Regions from separate parts of the Kocuria aegyptia genome, predicted to be linked through region 2. Evidence: riboswitches for the same ligand, from Rfam matches in the RefSeq annotation. Region 2 holds a riboswitch; each other region holds the start of a gene.
What was found. Region 2 has a riboswitch for S-adenosylmethionine ahead of ABD220_RS15275 (methylenetetrahydrofolate reductase). Riboswitches for the same ligand answer to the same signal wherever they lie in the genome.

Region 1: linked by a shared signal. The riboswitch ahead of ABD220_RS01000 (bifunctional o-acetylhomoserine/o-acetylserine sulfhydrylase) and the one ahead of ABD220_RS15275 (methylenetetrahydrofolate reductase) in region 2 are both predicted to bind S-adenosylmethionine.
Region 3: linked by a shared signal. The riboswitch ahead of ABD220_RS01390 (MetQ/NlpA family ABC transporter substrate-binding protein) and the one ahead of ABD220_RS15275 (methylenetetrahydrofolate reductase) in region 2 are both predicted to bind S-adenosylmethionine.
Region 4: linked by a shared signal. The riboswitch ahead of ABD220_RS02685 (hypothetical protein) and the one ahead of ABD220_RS15275 (methylenetetrahydrofolate reductase) in region 2 are both predicted to bind S-adenosylmethionine.

Annotation. Positions count from the first base shown of each region.
Region 1 covers NZ_BAAAOA010000005.1:74,322-78,384, forward strand. The annotation lists gene ABD220_RS00990 (CPBP family intramembrane glutamic endopeptidase) at 1-230, shown strand, start outside; gene ABD220_RS00995 (VOC family protein) at 279-917, opposite strand; SAM riboswitch class IV at 1,060-1,175, shown strand; gene ABD220_RS01000 (bifunctional o-acetylhomoserine/o-acetylserine sulfhydrylase) at 1,252-2,664, shown strand; gene metX (homoserine O-acetyltransferase MetX) at 2,661-3,845, shown strand; gene ABD220_RS01010 (alpha/beta hydrolase) at 4,007-4,063, shown strand, end outside.
Region 2 covers NZ_BAAAOA010000046.1:208,137-212,199, forward strand. The annotation lists gene metE (5-methyltetrahydropteroyltriglutamate--homocysteine S-methyltransferase) at 1-542, opposite strand, end outside; gene ABD220_RS15275 (methylenetetrahydrofolate reductase) at 599-1,525, opposite strand; SAM riboswitch class I at 1,596-1,699, opposite strand; gene ABD220_RS15280 (glycosyltransferase) at 1,907-2,899, shown strand; gene ABD220_RS15285 (hypothetical protein) at 2,896-4,063, shown strand, end outside.
Region 3 covers NZ_BAAAOA010000005.1:135,126-139,188, forward strand. The annotation lists gene ABD220_RS01375 (solute symporter family protein) at 1-82, shown strand, start outside; gene ABD220_RS01380 (GlsB/YeaQ/YmgE family stress response membrane protein) at 304-576, shown strand; gene dxr (1-deoxy-D-xylulose-5-phosphate reductoisomerase) at 730-1,974, shown strand; SAM riboswitch class IV at 2,019-2,135, shown strand; gene ABD220_RS01390 (MetQ/NlpA family ABC transporter substrate-binding protein) at 2,245-3,138, shown strand; gene ABD220_RS01395 (methionine ABC transporter ATP-binding protein) at 3,135-4,063, shown strand, end outside.
Region 4 covers NZ_BAAAOA010000007.1:94,295-98,357, reverse strand. The annotation lists gene ABD220_RS02700 (cell division protein PerM) at 1-377, opposite strand, end outside; gene ABD220_RS02695 (glycosyltransferase family 4 protein) at 493-1,656, shown strand; gene ABD220_RS02690 (PIN domain-containing protein) at 1,660-2,043, opposite strand; gene ABD220_RS02685 (hypothetical protein) at 2,055-2,282, opposite strand; SAM riboswitch class IV at 2,296-2,421, opposite strand; gene ABD220_RS02680 (hypothetical protein) at 2,827-3,123, shown strand; gene ABD220_RS02675 (hypothetical protein) at 3,319-3,507, opposite strand; gene cspE (transcription antiterminator/RNA stability regulator CspE) at 3,672-3,878, opposite strand.

The DNA.
Region 1 (4,063 bases), on a different contig from region 2:
ACCGGCTGACCCGCATCGGCTGGAGCTGGCCCGTGGTGCTCGTGGTCACCGCCCTGTTCCGCGGCAGCTACCACCTCTACCAGGGGATCGGGCCCTTCCTCGGCAACGTGGTGATGGGCCTCGTCTTCGCGGAGCTCTACCGGCGCACCGGGCGGGTGATGCCCCTCGTCGTCGCGCACTTCCTGCTGGACGCCGTGGGCTTCCTCGGCGCCGCCCGGTTCCTGGGCTGAGCCCGGCCCCGCCCGGCTGCGGCCCGCCGCCCGGACCGCGGCCGGGCCTCAGATGGTGACGGGCCCGTCCGGGGTGCTGAAGGTGACGGAGAGCACTCCCGGGGTGCCGTCCGGATAGCGCCAGTCGACCTCGAGGTCCTCGAGCGCGGTCTCGACGGGGGCGCCCAGCCACTCCGCGACCCGCTCCGGGGACCCGGCGATGCACATGCCCGCGAGCCCGACGTCCGTGAGCCTCGCCTGGGACGGGTGCATCTCCGGGGCGGAGTCGAAGCGGACCATGAACGGCAGCTGCGGGTCGGCGATCAGGCCCTTGACGCCGATCTGGTGCCACTCCAGGCACCGGCCGTCCGGGAACACCCGCTGACCGGGCACGGACCGGCGCCCGAGGCGCTGCTCGAAGGGGGCGAGGTCGTCGACCTCCACGACCCAGCCCAGCCAGCCGCCGCCGGCCTCGGACCGGGCGCGCACGGCCTGGCCGAAGGGAGCCTTCTCCGCAGCCGGGTGCGGGAGGACCTCGACGACCTCCACGTACTGGTGGTTCGTCAGCGGCAGGATCATGTTGCGGGTGCCGAAACGGGGGTGCACCCCGCCCTTGACCGGCTCGATCCCGAGCTGGTTCGCGATGCGCTCGGTGGTGGCCGCCAGGCCCTCCGGGCGGCAGGCGTAGGACACGTGGTCGACTCTCATGGGCACATCGTGGCACCGTGTGACTTTCGTCTCCAAATCGGCCCGCGACGCGCCGGGCGCGGTGCGGGTGAGGCCCGGCGCCGGGCGTCACGACGCGGCCCGGCTTGACGCCGTGTCGCCCGGGTCCGGAGAATGCTGTCCAGGTCATGAGCGCCAGCGTCCAAGCCCCAGCTAGCTGGCCGGCAACCCTCCACCGCGGTGGGGTGCCCTGGGTGAAGACCAGGCTCCTCGCGACCGGCGAGCGAGCAAGCGCGGGTCCCCGGCGCCCGGCCCTTCCCGGCCGCACCGCCTCGGCCGGGACGGGACCCCTGAGATCCGCAAGGAGTCCCACGGCATGTCCGACCTCCCCGCCTCCAGCACCGGCGTCTCCGCCGCCCCGACCGACCTGGCCCCGGCCGAACGCCCCACCCCGGCGAACCCCGGGGGCTGGGCCTTCGAGACCCGGCAGATCCATGCGGGACAGAGTCCCGACCCGGTCACCGGCTCCCGCGCCCTGCCGATCCACCAGACCACGTCCTTCGTCTTCCCCGACGCCCAGGCCGCCGCCGACCGCTTCGCGCTCGCCGAGCTCGGCCCGATCTACACGCGGATCGGCAACCCGACCACGGAGGTCGTGGAGAACCGGATCGCCGCCCTGGAGGGCGGCGTGGGCGCCCTCATGCTCAGCGCGGGGCAGTCGGCGACGACCTTCGCCGTGCTCAACGTCGCCGGCGCGGGCGACCACGTCGTGGCCAGCCCCAGCCTGTACGGCGGGACCTACAACCTCCTGAAGTTCACGCTGCCGAAGCTCGGCATCGAGACCACCTTCGTGGCGGACCCGGACGACCCCGAGGCCTGGCGCCGGGCGGTCCGGCCGAACACGAAGGCCTTCTACGCGGAGACGATCCCGAACCCGCGCAACGACGTCCTCGACCTCGAGACGGTCTCCGGGATCGCCCACGACCACGAGGTGCCGCTGATCGTGGACAACACCGTCGCGACCCCGTACCTCATCCAGCCCTTCCGCTGGGGCGCGGACATCGTGGTGCACTCGGCCACCAAGTTCCTGGGCGGGCACGGCACCGCCATCGGCGGCGTGATCGTGGACTCCGGGAACTTCGACTTCGGCCGCTACCCCGAGCGCTTCCCCGGCTTCAACCAGCCGGACGAGTCCTACGGCGGCCTCGTCTACGCCGAGGCCCTGGGCGCGGAGGGCCCCTTCGGCGTCAACCTGTCCTACATCCTCAAGGCCCGCGTGCAGCTGCTGCGCGACCTCGGCTCGGCGATCTCCCCGTTCAACGCGTTCCTCATCGAACAGGGCATCGAGACGCTGTCCCTGCGGATGGAGCGGCACGTGGCCAACGCCGGGAGGGTGGCCCGCTGGCTCGAGGCGCGCGAGGACGTGCGCGCGGTGTCCTGGGCCGGGCTGGAGTCCTCCCCGTGGCACGAGCGGGCGCAGAAGTACGCGCCCCGGGGCGCCGGATCGATCCTGGGCTTCGTCCTCGACGGCGGCCGGGAGGCCGGAGCGGCCTTCGTGGACGCCCTGACCCTGCACTCGAACGTCGCGAACATCGGCGACGTCCGCTCCCTCGTGATCCACCCGGCGTCCACCACGCACAGCCAGCTCCTGCCCGAGGAGCAGCTGGCCGCCGGCGTGGAACCCGGCTTCGTGCGGCTGTCCGTGGGCCTGGAGAACATCGACGACATCCTGGCGGACCTGGAACAGGGCTTCGCCGCGGCCGCGGCCGCGCACGGAGGGCAGGAGTGACCGTGACGGTCGTGGGGGGCACGGACGCCGGGACCACCGTGCGCGAGGACGGCGTGCCGCGGGTGGCCGGGATCGGCGAGCTGGAGCTCGAGTCGGGTTTCCGGCTGCCCGGGGTCCGGATCGCCTACGAGACCTGGGGGACGCTCGCCCCGGACGGCTCCAACGCGGTCCTGGTGGAGCACGCCCTCACCGGGGACACCCACGTGGCGACCGGCCGGGCCCGCCCCGGCGCCCCCGAGGCCGAGCGGCGCGCCGCGCAGAGCGGCGGCTGGTGGGAGGGCCTCGTCGGCCCCGGCGCCGCCATCGACACGGACCGCTGGTTCGTGGTCTGCACCAACATCCTGGGCGGCTGCTACGGGTCCACGGGCCCGGCGACCCCCGCGCCGCCGGAGGTGGACCCCCAGGGCCGCCCCTGGGGCTCCCGCTTCCCGCTCGTCACCGTCCGGGACTGCGTGCACGCCGAGGCGGCCCTGGCCGACGCCCTAGGCATCGACGCCTGGCGCCTGGTCATCGGCGGCTCCATGGGCGGGGCCCGGGCCCTGGAGTGGGCCGTAACCTACCCGGACCGCGTCCGGGCGTGCGCGGTGGTCGCCGCGTGCGCCCAGTCCAGCGCCGAGCAGCTCGCCTGGGGCCAGGCGCAGAAGCTCGCGATCCGCCAGGACCCCCACTTCCGGGGCGGGGACTACTACGACGGCCCGCCGCCCGTCACGGGCCTGGGCCTGGCACGGCGGATCGCCCACATCACCTACCGCTCGGCCGACGAGCTGCACCACCGCTTCGGGCGCTCGCCGCAGGCCGACGAGCAGGTCATCGACACGCACGCCGACGGGCGGGGGCGCTACCAGGTGGAGAGCTACCTCGACCACCAGGCGTCCAAGCTGGCCGGCCGCTTCGACGCCAACAGCTACCTCGCCGTCAACGAGACGCTGATGTCCCACGACGTGGCCCGGGGCCGCGGCACGCTCGAGGAGGCGCTGTCCGTGACCTCGTGCGAGTGGCTGGTGGCGGCGGTGGACTCCGACCGGCTCTACCTGCCCCACGAGTCCGACGTCCTCGCCGCCGCGCTGCCCGGGGACGTCCGGCGGCACACCCTCACCTCGCCGTCGGGCCACGACGGCTTCCTCATCGAGACGCCCCAGCTCGGCAAGCTGCTCGTGGAGACCGTGCTGCGCGAGCACTGAGCCGGGGGCGCCCGGCCCGTCCGGTCCGGGGTCCCACAGCGCCGGGTCCTCGAGCTCCCGCAGGCCCCACAGGTCCACCGGGACGGCGTCGTGCCGGGACGCGACCACGCGCACGTTCTCGTCGTGGATCGCGATCCGGCCCCGGGTGGCACACTGGTGCCATGATCGACGCCACCGTCCCGGCCGGGACCGCCACCCCCTTCGCCGTGTGGAGCAAC
Region 2 (4,063 bases):
TCGTCGGCCTTGGCGAGCAGGAGGAAGGACGCGGGGCCCACGAGGACCGGCCGGACGGTGAAGCCGTGCGCGGCGGCGCGGCGGACGTCGGCCACCAGCCGGTCCGCGGTGGCGCGGAACGGGGTCCGCGGGCCGATCTCGGGCACGAGGTAGTGGTAGTTGGTGTCGAACCACTTGGTCAGCTCCAGCGGAGCGCGCCCGGCGTCGCCGCGGGCGAGCACGAAGCTCGCGTCCAGGTCGAGCCGGCCCTCGGCGTCGGCGAGGTCGGCGAAGCGGGACGGGACCGCCCCGAGGGCCACGGTGGTGTCCAGGACCTGGTCGTAGAGGGGGAAGGCCGCGGGCAGGGAGGAGTCCTGGGCCCCGAGGCCCAGCTCCACGAGCCGGCGGTAGGTCGCCAGCTGCAGGTCGGCGGCCGCCGACTCGAGCTCCTCGCGGGTCGAGCGCCCGGCCCAGTAGGCCTCGAGGGCCTTCTTCAGCTCGCGGCGGCGGCCGATCCGGGGGTAGCCGGTGATGGTGGCGGCGGGGAACGGGACAGTGGTCATGAAAATCTCCTGAAGAGGTGTCGAGAGGTCGTGCGGAACGGTGGGGCAGCGCGTGCTCAGGCGGGGAGCAGCAGCTCGTCGAGCGGGACGGGCACGTGCGGGACGCGCGGGAGGTCCACGTGCTCGAGCAGGTCGAGCACGGCCCGGTGCTCGTTGAAGGTGTAGAGGTGCAGGCCGGGGGCACCGGCGTCCAGAGCGGCCCGGGCCAGCCGCGCCGCGAAGGCCACCCCGGCCCGGTGCCGCTCGACGGGACCGGGCGCGTCCTCCAGCGCGGCGGCCAGACCCGGGTGGGGCGCCAGGCCGGCCAGCCGGCACAGCGTCCGCAGCCGCCGCGGGTCGGTGACCGGCATGATCCCCGGGACGATCGGGATGGTCACCCCGGCCGCCCGTGCCGCCGCGACCAGTCGCTCGTAGCGCTGCGGGCGGAAGTAGACCTGCGTGATCGCGAAGTCCGCCCCGGAGCGCTGCTTGGCCAGCAGCACCTCGACGTCGTGGCGGAACGAGGGCGACTCCGGGTGCCGGGTCGGGTACGCGGCCACGCCCACGGCGAGCCGGCCGGCCGCCAGGGCCGCCGTGTGGCGCTGCTCGACCTCGCGCACGAGCTCCACGAGCTCCCCGGCGTGCCGCAGCTCGCCCGGCTCCGCCCCCGGGTCCAGGTCCCCGCGCAGGGCCAGGACGCCGCGGACGCCGCGGCGGACCAGCGTGGCCACGGTCCGCTCCAGTTCGGCCCGGGTGCTGCCGACGCACGTCAGGTGCGCCAGGGGCCGCAGGCTCGTGCGCGCCAGCAGGTGGTCGAGCAGGGCGAGGGAGCTGTCCCGGCGCTGCTCGTCCCCGCTGTACGTCACCGAGACGTGATCGGGGCGGGTGGACTCGAGCGCCTCGATGGTCCGCAGCAGCGTGTCGGCGCTCGCCGCGCTGCGCGGTGGATAGAGCTCGTAGGACAGGGACGGCGGCGCCGGCCGGGCGATCGGGCGTGGTGTCACGTTCTTCCTCCAAGGGTCACCCCGAGGGAGGGCAGCAGCCGTCCCGGGGTGGACCCGGGAGGCTGCGACAGCTCCATCGGTCCTGGCGGGAGCACCGTTCCGCGCCCCGTGGCGGGGCGCGGATGGTTGCTGCGGCGTCGACGAGCCAGGTCTCTCAGCCGCTCTGGATAGATGCAGACCCCATTCCACCGGCTGCCCCGCCGTGCTGCCAAGTGCCGGCGCCCAGAAGACGCCGGTGCGCCGACTGTGACGACCGCGACGTCACAGGGCGCAACACGGACGCGCGGCGACGCACGGGCGGCGGAGCGCAGGCCTGCGCCCCGCGCGCGCTCGTCATAATGGACGAGCCATCCCCGCCCGCCACCGCAGGAGCGAGTGCCCATGCTCTCCACCCCCCGCATCGTCGCCGTCGTGCCCTGCCACAACGAGGAGGCGGCCGTGGCACGGGTCGTGACCGACCTGCTCGCCGCGGTGCCCGGCATCGAGGTGCACGTCTACGACAACTGCTCGACCGACGGCACCGCCGAGGCCGCGCGGCGTGCGGGGGCGCACGTGCGGCGTGAGGAGGAGAAGGGCAAGGGCAACGTGGTCCGGCGCGCCTTCGCGGACCTCGACGCCGACGTCTACGTGCTCATCGACGGCGACGACACCTACGACGTGGCCGATGTCCCCACCCTGATCGAGACGCTGCTGGCCGGGCCCTACGACCACGTGGTCGGCGTGCGCCGGCAGGTCACCAGCACCGCCTACCGGTCGGGGCACGAGTCCGGCAACAGGTTCTTCAACGCGCTCGTCACCTTCGCCTTCCGGCGGAAGGTCTCGGACATGTTCAGCGGCTACCGGGTCTTCTCGCGCCGCTTCGTCAAGTCCTTCCCCGGTCTCTCCCGGGGCTTCGAGATCGAGACGGAGCTGACCGTGCACGCCGTCAACGCGCGGATGCCCCAGGCCGAGGTCGCCGTCGGCTTCCGCGACCGGGCGGAGGGCAGCGAGAGCAAGCTGCGGACCTATCACGACGGCTTCCGGATCCTGGGCGTCTTCGGGCAGCTGCTCTTCCACGAGCGCCCGTTCCTCGTCACCGGGGCCTTCTCGCTGGCGCTGTTCGTGCTGGGGCTGGCCCTCGGCCTGCCCGTGGTCGCGGAGTTCGCGAGCACCGGCCTCGTCCCGCGCTTCCCGACCGCGTTCCTGGCCGCTTCCCTGGTGATCCTGGCCGGGGTGTTCCTGCTCATGGGCGTGCTGCTGAGCGGCCAGGCCAAGATCCGCCGGGAGGCCTCCCGGCTGTTCTACCTGCGGCAGCCGGCGCCCCCGTGGAGCGGCGGGGACGTGCCGTACCGGGCGGGGTCCCACGGCGCGGAGCAGCGGCGGCAGCTGCCGTGAGTGCGGGGCGGGAGGGGCCGCGGTCCCGTCTGCTCCCCCTGCTGCCCTGGGCCCAGGGGCTGGGGATGCTCGTGGTCCTGCAGTTCGCCCTGTTCGGGCTGCTGACGGCGGGCCAGGCGGTGCCGGACCGGCCCATCGTCGAGCACCTGCTGGCGGCGGTCGAGGACGGCACCTACGGCCCCCACGGGACGATCGACCGGATGGGCGGCCCCGCGGACACCTTCACCGAATGCGTCGTGGCCGGCACGGGCCTGGGCGCGTCCCCGGAGGAGTCGGCGTTCAGCCGGGCGGTCCGGATGCCCCGGCTCGCCACCTGCGGCGGCGGCCCGGAGCAGCTGCGGGCCCTGTCCGAGGGGGCCGTGCTCACCGACAACGACTACTACAAGTACTGGGCGGGCTACACCGTGCTCACCCGCCCCGTGCTGGCGCTGACCGGCCTGGAGGGCCTGCGGATCGTCTCGGGCACCCTCATGGTGCTCGCCCTGGGCGGGGCGTTCCTCGCGGTCCGCGCCCGGACCTCCGCCGCCGTGGCCTTGGCCCTGACCCTGCCCTACCTGGTGGGGACCAACCTGCTGTCCACGCCCTCGACGTCCTTCAGCCAGTCGATCTCCATCGCCTTCATCTTCCTGTCGGTGGTCCTCGCCGCGCTCGGGGCGGGGCGCTCGCCGCGGACCGCGTACGCGGGGGTGGCGCTGGGCGCGGCGCTGTTCTGCTTCGTCGACCTCCTCACGACCCCCGCCGTGCCCTGGGCGATGTCCTCGTTCGTGGTGGGCGCGGTGGTCTGGTGCCGCACCGGGGCGCTGCGGGGGACCGTCGCGGCCGTGGTCGTGAGCGGCTTGGTCTGGCCGGCGGCCTTCGCTCTCACGTGGCTCGCCCGGTGGGTCTTCGCCGCCGCCTTCCTGGGCGTCCCGGCCACGCTGGAGGTGGTCCGCCGAAACGTGGGGAACCGCACCGGGGGCGACCACGCGGGCGTCTCCGAGGCGTTCGGCGCGGGCGTGCGCCGCAACCTCGCCTACTGGTGGGAGGTCGTGCCCACCTCGGGGCTCGTGCTGGCCGGCTGCCTGCTCGCGGCGGGCGCGGGCCTGGCCCTGGCGCTGCGCCGTGGAGGCCCGGCCCGGTGGGCACTCGCTGCCGTGCTGGGCCTGCCCGCCCTGGCCGTGCCCC
Region 3 (4,063 bases), on a different contig from region 2:
TCTCGAGGACCCGGTCAAGCAGTCCGAGATGGAGGTGCGCTCGCTCACAGGCATCGGCGCGGAGAAGCCCGTCGCCCACTGACGGATTCCCGCTCCCACCTGGGAGGATCCCCGGCCCGCCCGAAGCCCCGGCTTCCGGCGGGCCGGGCCGCGTCCGGGGCTCACCCGCTGATTCACCAACGTGAACAGACAGGTGGCTGACCGTCGGCTAGGGTGGTGAGCAGAAGCAACCTCAGGGTATTCCAGGGATACTGGCCGGTTGCGTACAATGAAAGTCCCTCCCGGGACGGATAAGGAGCCATCATGGGAATCATCAGCTGGATCATCCTCGGCCTCATCGCCGGTGCCCTCGCCAAGCTCATCATGCCGGGCAGCCAGGGCGGCGGCATCATCGTCACCATCGTCATCGGCATCGTGGGCGCCCTCCTGGGAGGCTTCCTGGGCTCGCTGATCGGCATCGGCAGCCTGGAGTCCGCGTTCGACATCGGCACCATCATCACCGCCGTCGTGGGAGCCCTCATCGTGCTCTTCATCTGGGGCGCGGTCAGCGGCCGCAGGGGCCGCGCCACGCGCTGATCCGACCCCGTCGGTCGCCGAGGCCCCGTCCACCGTTCCCGGTGGGCGGGGCCTCGGTCCGTCCCGGGACGCCCTGGGTGCCCGCCCCGGACACCGCCCCGGCAATCGCCGGGGCGCGGCAGGCAGGAGGCCCGCTGGGGGATACTGGGGGTCATGACGCCCCCCGCCACCCCGCCCCGTCCCCGTCAGACGCCCGAGCTGCGCGCGCTGGCCGCCGCCGGTCCCCGCAGGATCAGCGTCCTCGGCTCGACGGGCTCGATCGGCACCCAGGCGCTCGACGTCGTGCGCGCCGCCCGTGAGCTCGAGGGCGGGGCCCCGTTCACCGTGGTCGCACTCGCCGCCGGCGCGCGCCACCTCGAGCTGCTCGCGGACCAGGCCGTCGAGACCCGTGCCGCGGTCGTGGCCACGAGCGGCACCGGTCAGGACGCGGCCCGCCTGGCCCGCCTGATCGCGGACCGGGCCGCGGCCGCCGGGGCGGGGGACCACCGCCCCGAGATCGTGCACGGGCCCGACGCGGACCTCGTGCTCAACGGCATCACCGGCTCCATCGGGCTCGCCCCCACGCTGGCGGCGCTGCGGGCCGGGCACAAGCTCGCGCTGGCGAACAAGGAGTCGCTGATCGCCGGGGGGGCCCTCGTCAAGGCCGCCGCCGCGGCGACCGGGGACCCGGACGCCCTGATCCCGGTGGACTCCGAGCACTCGGCGCTGGCCCAGGCGCTGCGCGGCGGCACCGCCGGTGAGGTCGACCGGCTCGTGCTGACGGCCTCCGGCGGCCCGTTCCGCGGCCGGTCCCGGGCGGAGCTGGAGACGGTCACTCCGCAGGACGCGCTGCGCCACCCGACGTGGGACATGGGTCTGATGGTGACGACCAACTCGGCGTCCATGGTGAACAAGGCACTCGAGGTGCTCGAGGCCCACCTGCTCTTCGACGTCCCCCTCGGGCGCATCGACGTGGTGGTCCACCCCCAGTCGGTCGTGCACTCCATGGTCCAGTTCGTGGACGGCTCCACCCTCGCCCAGGCCTCGCCGCCGGACATGCGCCTGCCCATCGCCCTCGGTCTGGCCTGGCCCCACCGGGTGCCCGGCGCCGCCCTGCCGTGCGACTGGACGCGCGCCACGGCGTGGACCTTCGAGCCCCTCGACCCGGTGGCGTTCCCGGCCGTCCGGCTCATCAAGGCGGCGGGGGAGCGGGGCGGGACCTTCCCCGCGGTGTTCAATGCGGCCAACGAGGAGGCGGTGCACGCCTTCCACGACGGCCGGATCCGGTTCCCCGCGATCGTGGACACGGTGGAGGCGGTGCTGGGCGAGCACGACGACGACGGCCCGCTCGAGCTCGAGGCCGTGCTGGCGGCCGAGGGCTGGGCCCGCCGCCGGGTCCGGGAGCTCCTCGCCCGCTGACGGGGCGGGATCGGCCCTCGCCGCACGTGCTAGTCTGTCGGGCGGATGACGAGTCCCAGCGTGAAGCCCTGGCTGGCTGGGCGGCAACCCTCTCCCGTAGTGGGGTGCCCCAGGAGAACCATCTGGCACCGGCCATCGAGGGCCGGCGGCAAGTACGGTCCGACCGCGCATGCGCCCTCCGGCGTGCCCTCGACCGTGGCCGCCGGGCCCGTCGGAGCCGGTGGAGACCTCGGACACCCCGGACACCCCGGACCCACGGAAAGGCATCACATGCGATCGCAGCGCCTCCCCTTCCTCGCCCTGGCCACGACCCTCGGCCTCACCCTCGCCGCCTGCGGAGGCTCCGCCGGGGAGTCCTCCGGCGAGGGCGCCCTCGCCGACGGCAAGGTCACCATCGGCGTCGTCGGCTCCCACCCGACCCACGACGTGCTCCAGCAGCTGGCCGAGGAGCAGGGGCTCACCGTCGAGTACGTCGACTTCTCCGACTACAACCAGCCCAACCCGGCCACCGAGTCCGGCGACGTGGACATGACCTGGTTCCAGCACGTGCCCTTCCTCGCGGACTACAACAACTCCGCCGGGGGCTCGATCACCCCGATCGGCTCGACGTCGATCTACCCGCTGGGCCTGTACTCCAACGAGCACGACTCCGTGGAGCAGTTCCAGGAGGGCGACGAGATCGCCGTGCCCAACGACGCGGTGAACCTCTCCCGGGCCCTGATCGTGCTCGAGTCCGCCGGCCTGGTCGAGCTGACCAGTGACACCCTCATCCCCACGGAGCTGGACGTCGACACCGAGGCCTCGAAGGTGCGGGTCACCCCCGTGTCCGCGGAGCAGACGGTGCTCTCCCTCGACTCGGTGGCCGGCTCGGTGATCAACAACGACTTCCTGGCCCGCGCGGACATCGACCCGAAGTCCGCGCTGGCCCAGGACGACCCCGAGGCGGAGGGCTCGCGCGCCTACGTCAACCTCTTCACCACGACCGAGGAGCTCGCCGGCGACGAGACCCTCCGGCAGGTCGCGGACCTCTACCACGAGCAGGCCGTCGTCGACGCCGAGATGGAGGAGACCAAGGACACCGCCGTGCCGCTGCAGCTGGAGCCGGAGGAGCTCCAGGAGCTGACCGCGCGCTACCAGCAGGAGCTGAAGGACCAGGGACGGTGAGCGCGGCGGTCCCGGCCGGGCCGTCCGCCCCCGGGCGCCCGGACGAGGTGCTCGTCTCCTTCCGCAACGTCTCCAAGACCTTCCGCACCGGCTCGGGGCGCGCGGCGCGCGAGGTGGTGGCGGTCGACGACGTCAGCCTCGACGTCCGCCGCGGCGAGATCTTCGGGGTGATCGGCTACTCCGGGGCGGGCAAGTCCACCCTCGTGCGCCTGATCAACGGGCTCGAGCCCGTGTCCTCGGGGTCCCTGACCGTCGAGGGGTTCGAGGTGGCCGGCCGGCGCGAGACCGAGCTCGCGCCGGTCCGGCAGGAGATCGGCATGATCTTCCAGCAGTTCAACCTCTTCACCTCCCGCACCGTCGCGGGCAACGTCGAGTACCCGCTGAAGCGGGCCGGCTGGCCCAAGGAGAAGCGCCGGGCCCGGGTGGCGGAGCTGCTCGAGTTCGTGGGCCTGTCGGCCCGCGCCGGCAACTACCCGGAGCAGCTCTCCGGCGGGCAGAAGCAGCGCGTGGGCATCGCCCGGGCCCTGGCGACCAGCCCGAAGCTGCTCCTGGCCGACGAGTCGACGAGCGCCCTCGACCCGGAGACCACGCAGGAGGTCCTGCAGGTGTTGCAGCGGGTCAACCGCGAGCTGGGGATCACGATCGTGATCATCACCCACGAGATGGACGTGGTCCGGGCGATCGCCGACCGCGTGGCCGTGATGCAGGACGGGAAGGTCGTGGAGCACGGCTCCACCGTGGACATCTTCGCCCGGCCCCGCACCGAGACCGCCCGCCGCTTCGTCTCCTCGGTCCTGCACTCGGTGCCCGACGCCCGCGAGGTGGAACGGCTGCGCCGCGCCCACCGCGGGCGCCTGGTGATCGTGGACGTCGGCGACGGCGTGGACATCGGCGGGGTGCTCTCCGACGGCGCCGCCCGCGGGGT
Region 4 (4,063 bases), on a different contig from region 2:
AACTGGCCCTCCCAGCAGGCGCGCGCCAGCCGTCGCCCGGCGTGCCAGGCGAGCGCGAACGGGACGAGGGTCAGCCCGAGCGGGACGAGGTTGAGCGTCCCCGTGGTCGCGGGCAGCCCGGCACCCGGGTCCAGGGCCACCTGGAGAGGGGTGAGGTGGGCGAGCAGCCACACGTGGCCGGAGAGCACGAACCCGCCGGCCAGGCCGAGGGTGTCGAAGCCGTCGGCGAGCCACACCATGAGGACGGTCAGCAGGACCACCAGGTAGGACACCACGGCCACGGAGCCGAGTTCCAGCACGCCCTGCAGCCACAGCGGCATCGGCACGCCCTGGCGGTCGGGGCGTGCTGCGGGGGAAGAAGAGCCATGGGAGTTCATCACCGCCCATCCTCCCACGCCCGCGCGGCGCCCCGGCAGAGGCTTCACGACGGCTTCACCGGCGGGCCACGCCCTGCTTGCCGCTCGGTCGCCGGGCCCGGCCAGGCTCGGGTCCATGAGAGTCGCCGTGGTCGCCGAGCAGTTCCTCCCCCACCTCAACGGAGTCACCCACTCGGTGCTGCGGGTCGTCGAGGAGCTGGCCGCCGAGGGCCACGACGTCGTCGTCGTGGCCCCCTCCTACGACCCCGCTCCGCTCGGGCGCCTCGCGGAGGAGGTCGTCGAGGACCTCGCCGGGGTGCCGGTGCACCGGCTGCCCGCCGTTCCGCTGACCGGCTACCCCGCCGTGCGGGTGGCGGGCGGGACCGTGGCGCGGGTGCGCCGGCAGCTGGAGCACTTCCGGCCCGACGTGGTCCACGTGGCCTCCCCGTTCGTGCTGGGCCGCCGGGCGATCGTGGCGGCCCGGCAGCTCGGGGTGGCCTGCGTGGCGGTCTACCAGACGGACGTCCCCGGCTACGCGGCCAAGTACGGGGCGCCGTTCCTCGAGCAGCTCCTCTGGGGGCACGTGCGCTCCATGCACAACCTCGCGACGCTCACGCTGGCGCCGTCCACCTCGGCGGTCCGGCAGCTCACCGAGCACGGCGTGCGGGACGTGCACCTGTGGCGGCGCGGGGTGGACACCACCCGCTTCTCCCCGCGGCACCGGGACGAGCGGTGGCGGGAGGAGGTCGGCGGCGGCCGGCGGATCGTCGGCTACGTGGGCCGGATCGCGCCGGAGAAGCAGGTGGAGGACCTCTCGGCGGTCGCGGACCTGCCCGGCACGCGGCTGGTGGTCGTGGGCTCGGGGCCGGAGGAGGACGCCCTGCGCCGCCGGCTCCCGCAGGCGCACTTCACCGGCCGCCGCAGCGGCGCCGACCTGGCGCGCATCATGGCGTCCTTGGACGTGTTCGTCCATCCCGGCGAGTTCGAGACGTTCTGCCAGACGATCCAGGAGGCCATGGCCTCCGGTGTGCCGGTGGTCGCGACCGGCCGGGGCGGGCCGCTCGACCTCGTGGACCGGTCCCGCACCGGCTGGCTCTATCCCCCGGGGGACCTCGGGGCGCTGCGCGGGCACGTGGTCGATCTGCTCGGCGACGAGGCGAAACGGGCCGCGTTCGGGGCCGCGGCGCACGCGGCGGTCCAGGGCCGGACGTGGGACGTGCTCGTCGGCCAGCTGCTCGAGCACTACGAGCGGGCCGTGGCGCTCTCGGCGCCGGGCCGTCGCGACCGCCGGGCCGCCTGAGGGCTACCGCCGGGCGGGGGACGCGTCCAGCACGGACGCCCCGGTGCCGGCGTACCGCCCGGGCTCCGCGGTCAGCACGGTCAGCCCGTGCACCCTGGCCGTGGCCGCGGTGAGACCGGCGAGTGGGTCGGCCGCCGCGCTCTCGCCCAGCGCACCCCAGACCCGCGCCACGGCGGCGTCCACCGGCAGCACCCGGCCCGGGAAGCGCAGCTCGAGCTGCTCGGCCCACAGCGTCTCGTCGGGACGCTCGGCGAGCAGCTCGCCGAGCACCGTGGCCGGGAGGAACAGCCGCCGGTGACCGTGCCGGCGCAGGACCTCGGCCAGTTCGGGGCAGCGCTCCGGGGTGCGCACCCCCAGCAGCACGGAACGGTCCAGGAGGAGGTCCACGGGAAGGGGCCTCAGGCTGCCGCGGCGAGCTCCCCGCGGGCCGGAGCCAGCAGGAAGTCCACGAACTCGGTGCGGACCTGCACCACACGGGCGTAGTCCTCGATGCTCATGGCGGAGGCACTGATCGCCGGGACGTCCGGCGCCGGGTCGCTCCGGGCGGCGTCCCCGCTGGCCGGGACGCTCCGGGAGGTCTCGGGGAACGTTGCCGCTCGGGCGGCGGGGTGGCGGGGGTCGGTCATGACCGGGGTCCTTCGTGCGCTCTTGCTCGCACCGGGTACCGCTGCTGCGGCGATGCGAGCCGCTTCGTCATCCGAACCACCCGTGAACATGGGGTTGGTGCCCGGTCAAGTCGGAGCTTGCCGACCGGGTCTCTTGAAGCTCCCTCCATTCAACCACATCACCTGGCCCGCAGCGGTGCAGCACCCGGTGCCACCCTCCTGTGCGCCGGTCTTCCCCGGGGTGTCATCGCCCCGACACCTCGACGACACATCATTGCGCTGAAATGGGTCCCGATGAACCGGGAACGGCGCCGGCGACCACCCCGCGCATTACGTTTCGGTGACACAACTCACGGCCGGCTTGTCGTGGTGTCGGAGCCTCGGGGTAGCCTGAGTCTGCTTCTCGAGATGCGGCGTCCGCGTGCTCGGCCGGAGATCGACGATCCCCGGCGGGTGAGCGGAGAGGCTCCGACCCGCTGCGCGCCAACCCGATGTTCCCGGGTGGATCGGATGACGAAGCGGCGGGCAACGCCATCGGATGCCTGCAAGAACGTCAGGAGAAAACATGACCATGTCCGAAGAAAGAACGACCAGCACCACCGACCAGCACGAGGAGTGGATCGACGTGACCGTCACCACCCTCCCCGATCTGCACCTCGTCCGGCTCACGTCGACCGACGGGGACGTGCAGGAGTACCTGAGCGCCGAGGCCGACGACCTCGCCGCCGCGGCGGAGCACACGGAGGGACCCGCGCAATGGTGCGCCAAGTACCGCCAGCTCCTCGTTCCCGGAGCCCTCGCGGCGACCGGGCGGCACCCGTTCTTCAAGCTCCACCCCTCGTCCCTCCCGCTGTCGGCGTAGCCGGCGGGCAGGACACGACGGAGGGCGCAGCCCACCGGGCTGCGGCCTCCGTCGTGCGGGGCGGGAACAGCCCGAGACGCCGCACCGGAGCCGGATCGCTGCAGGGCAGGAGCACAGCAGGGCCGGAGCACGCTGGGAGGCGGTACGACGGCGGGGGTCCGGCGGTCCGGGAGCACGGGCGGATCCGCGGGACGCTCACTCGAGACCGTAGTCCCCCGCGGAGCCCCAGCCGCCGCCGGCCTCGTCGGCCGAGCCGTCGAACTCCCACTCGGAGGCCTCCACCTCGAAGGGCACGGAGACGTCCAGCTGGGCGTCGGAGATCCGGTTCACCACGAAGGGGTCCTCCGGCTCCTCCGCGGCGGGGCACGGATCGGGGACGGTCACGGTGCTTCCTCCCGGTGGTTCTGGCGGTGCTCGTCCCCGGTGCTCCGGGACCGGTAGTTCAGGACCGGCGCTTCAGGACCGGCGCGGCACGACGACAGAACCGCCGCCGGGCAGAGCCCGGCGGCGGTTCTGGAGGATCAACGGGCCGTGGCCCGCGGGGATCCTTAGGAGATGACGTTGATGTTCGCGGCCTGGGGGCCCTTGGGGCCGTCCTGGGTCTCGAACTCGACGCGGTCGTTCTCGTTCAGCGAGCGGAAGCCGTTCGAGTTGATCGCGGAGAAGTGGGCGAAGACGTCCTTGGAGCCGTCCTCGGGGGTGATGAAGCCGAAGCCCTTGTCAGCGTTGAACCACTTGACGATACCGGTAGTCATGGGAGACCTGATCCTTCATGAGATGAACGTTTCCCGACGTTCGAGAAACCAAACAGTTGTGATGCATGGAAAACGTCTTCTCAGAAAAACTGCTGCACCCGAGTGGGCCGAACTGCTTGAAAGACAAAAACGAACCTCAACAACTGCAGACCACTCTACACGAGATCCGGCACCGCACCACCCGG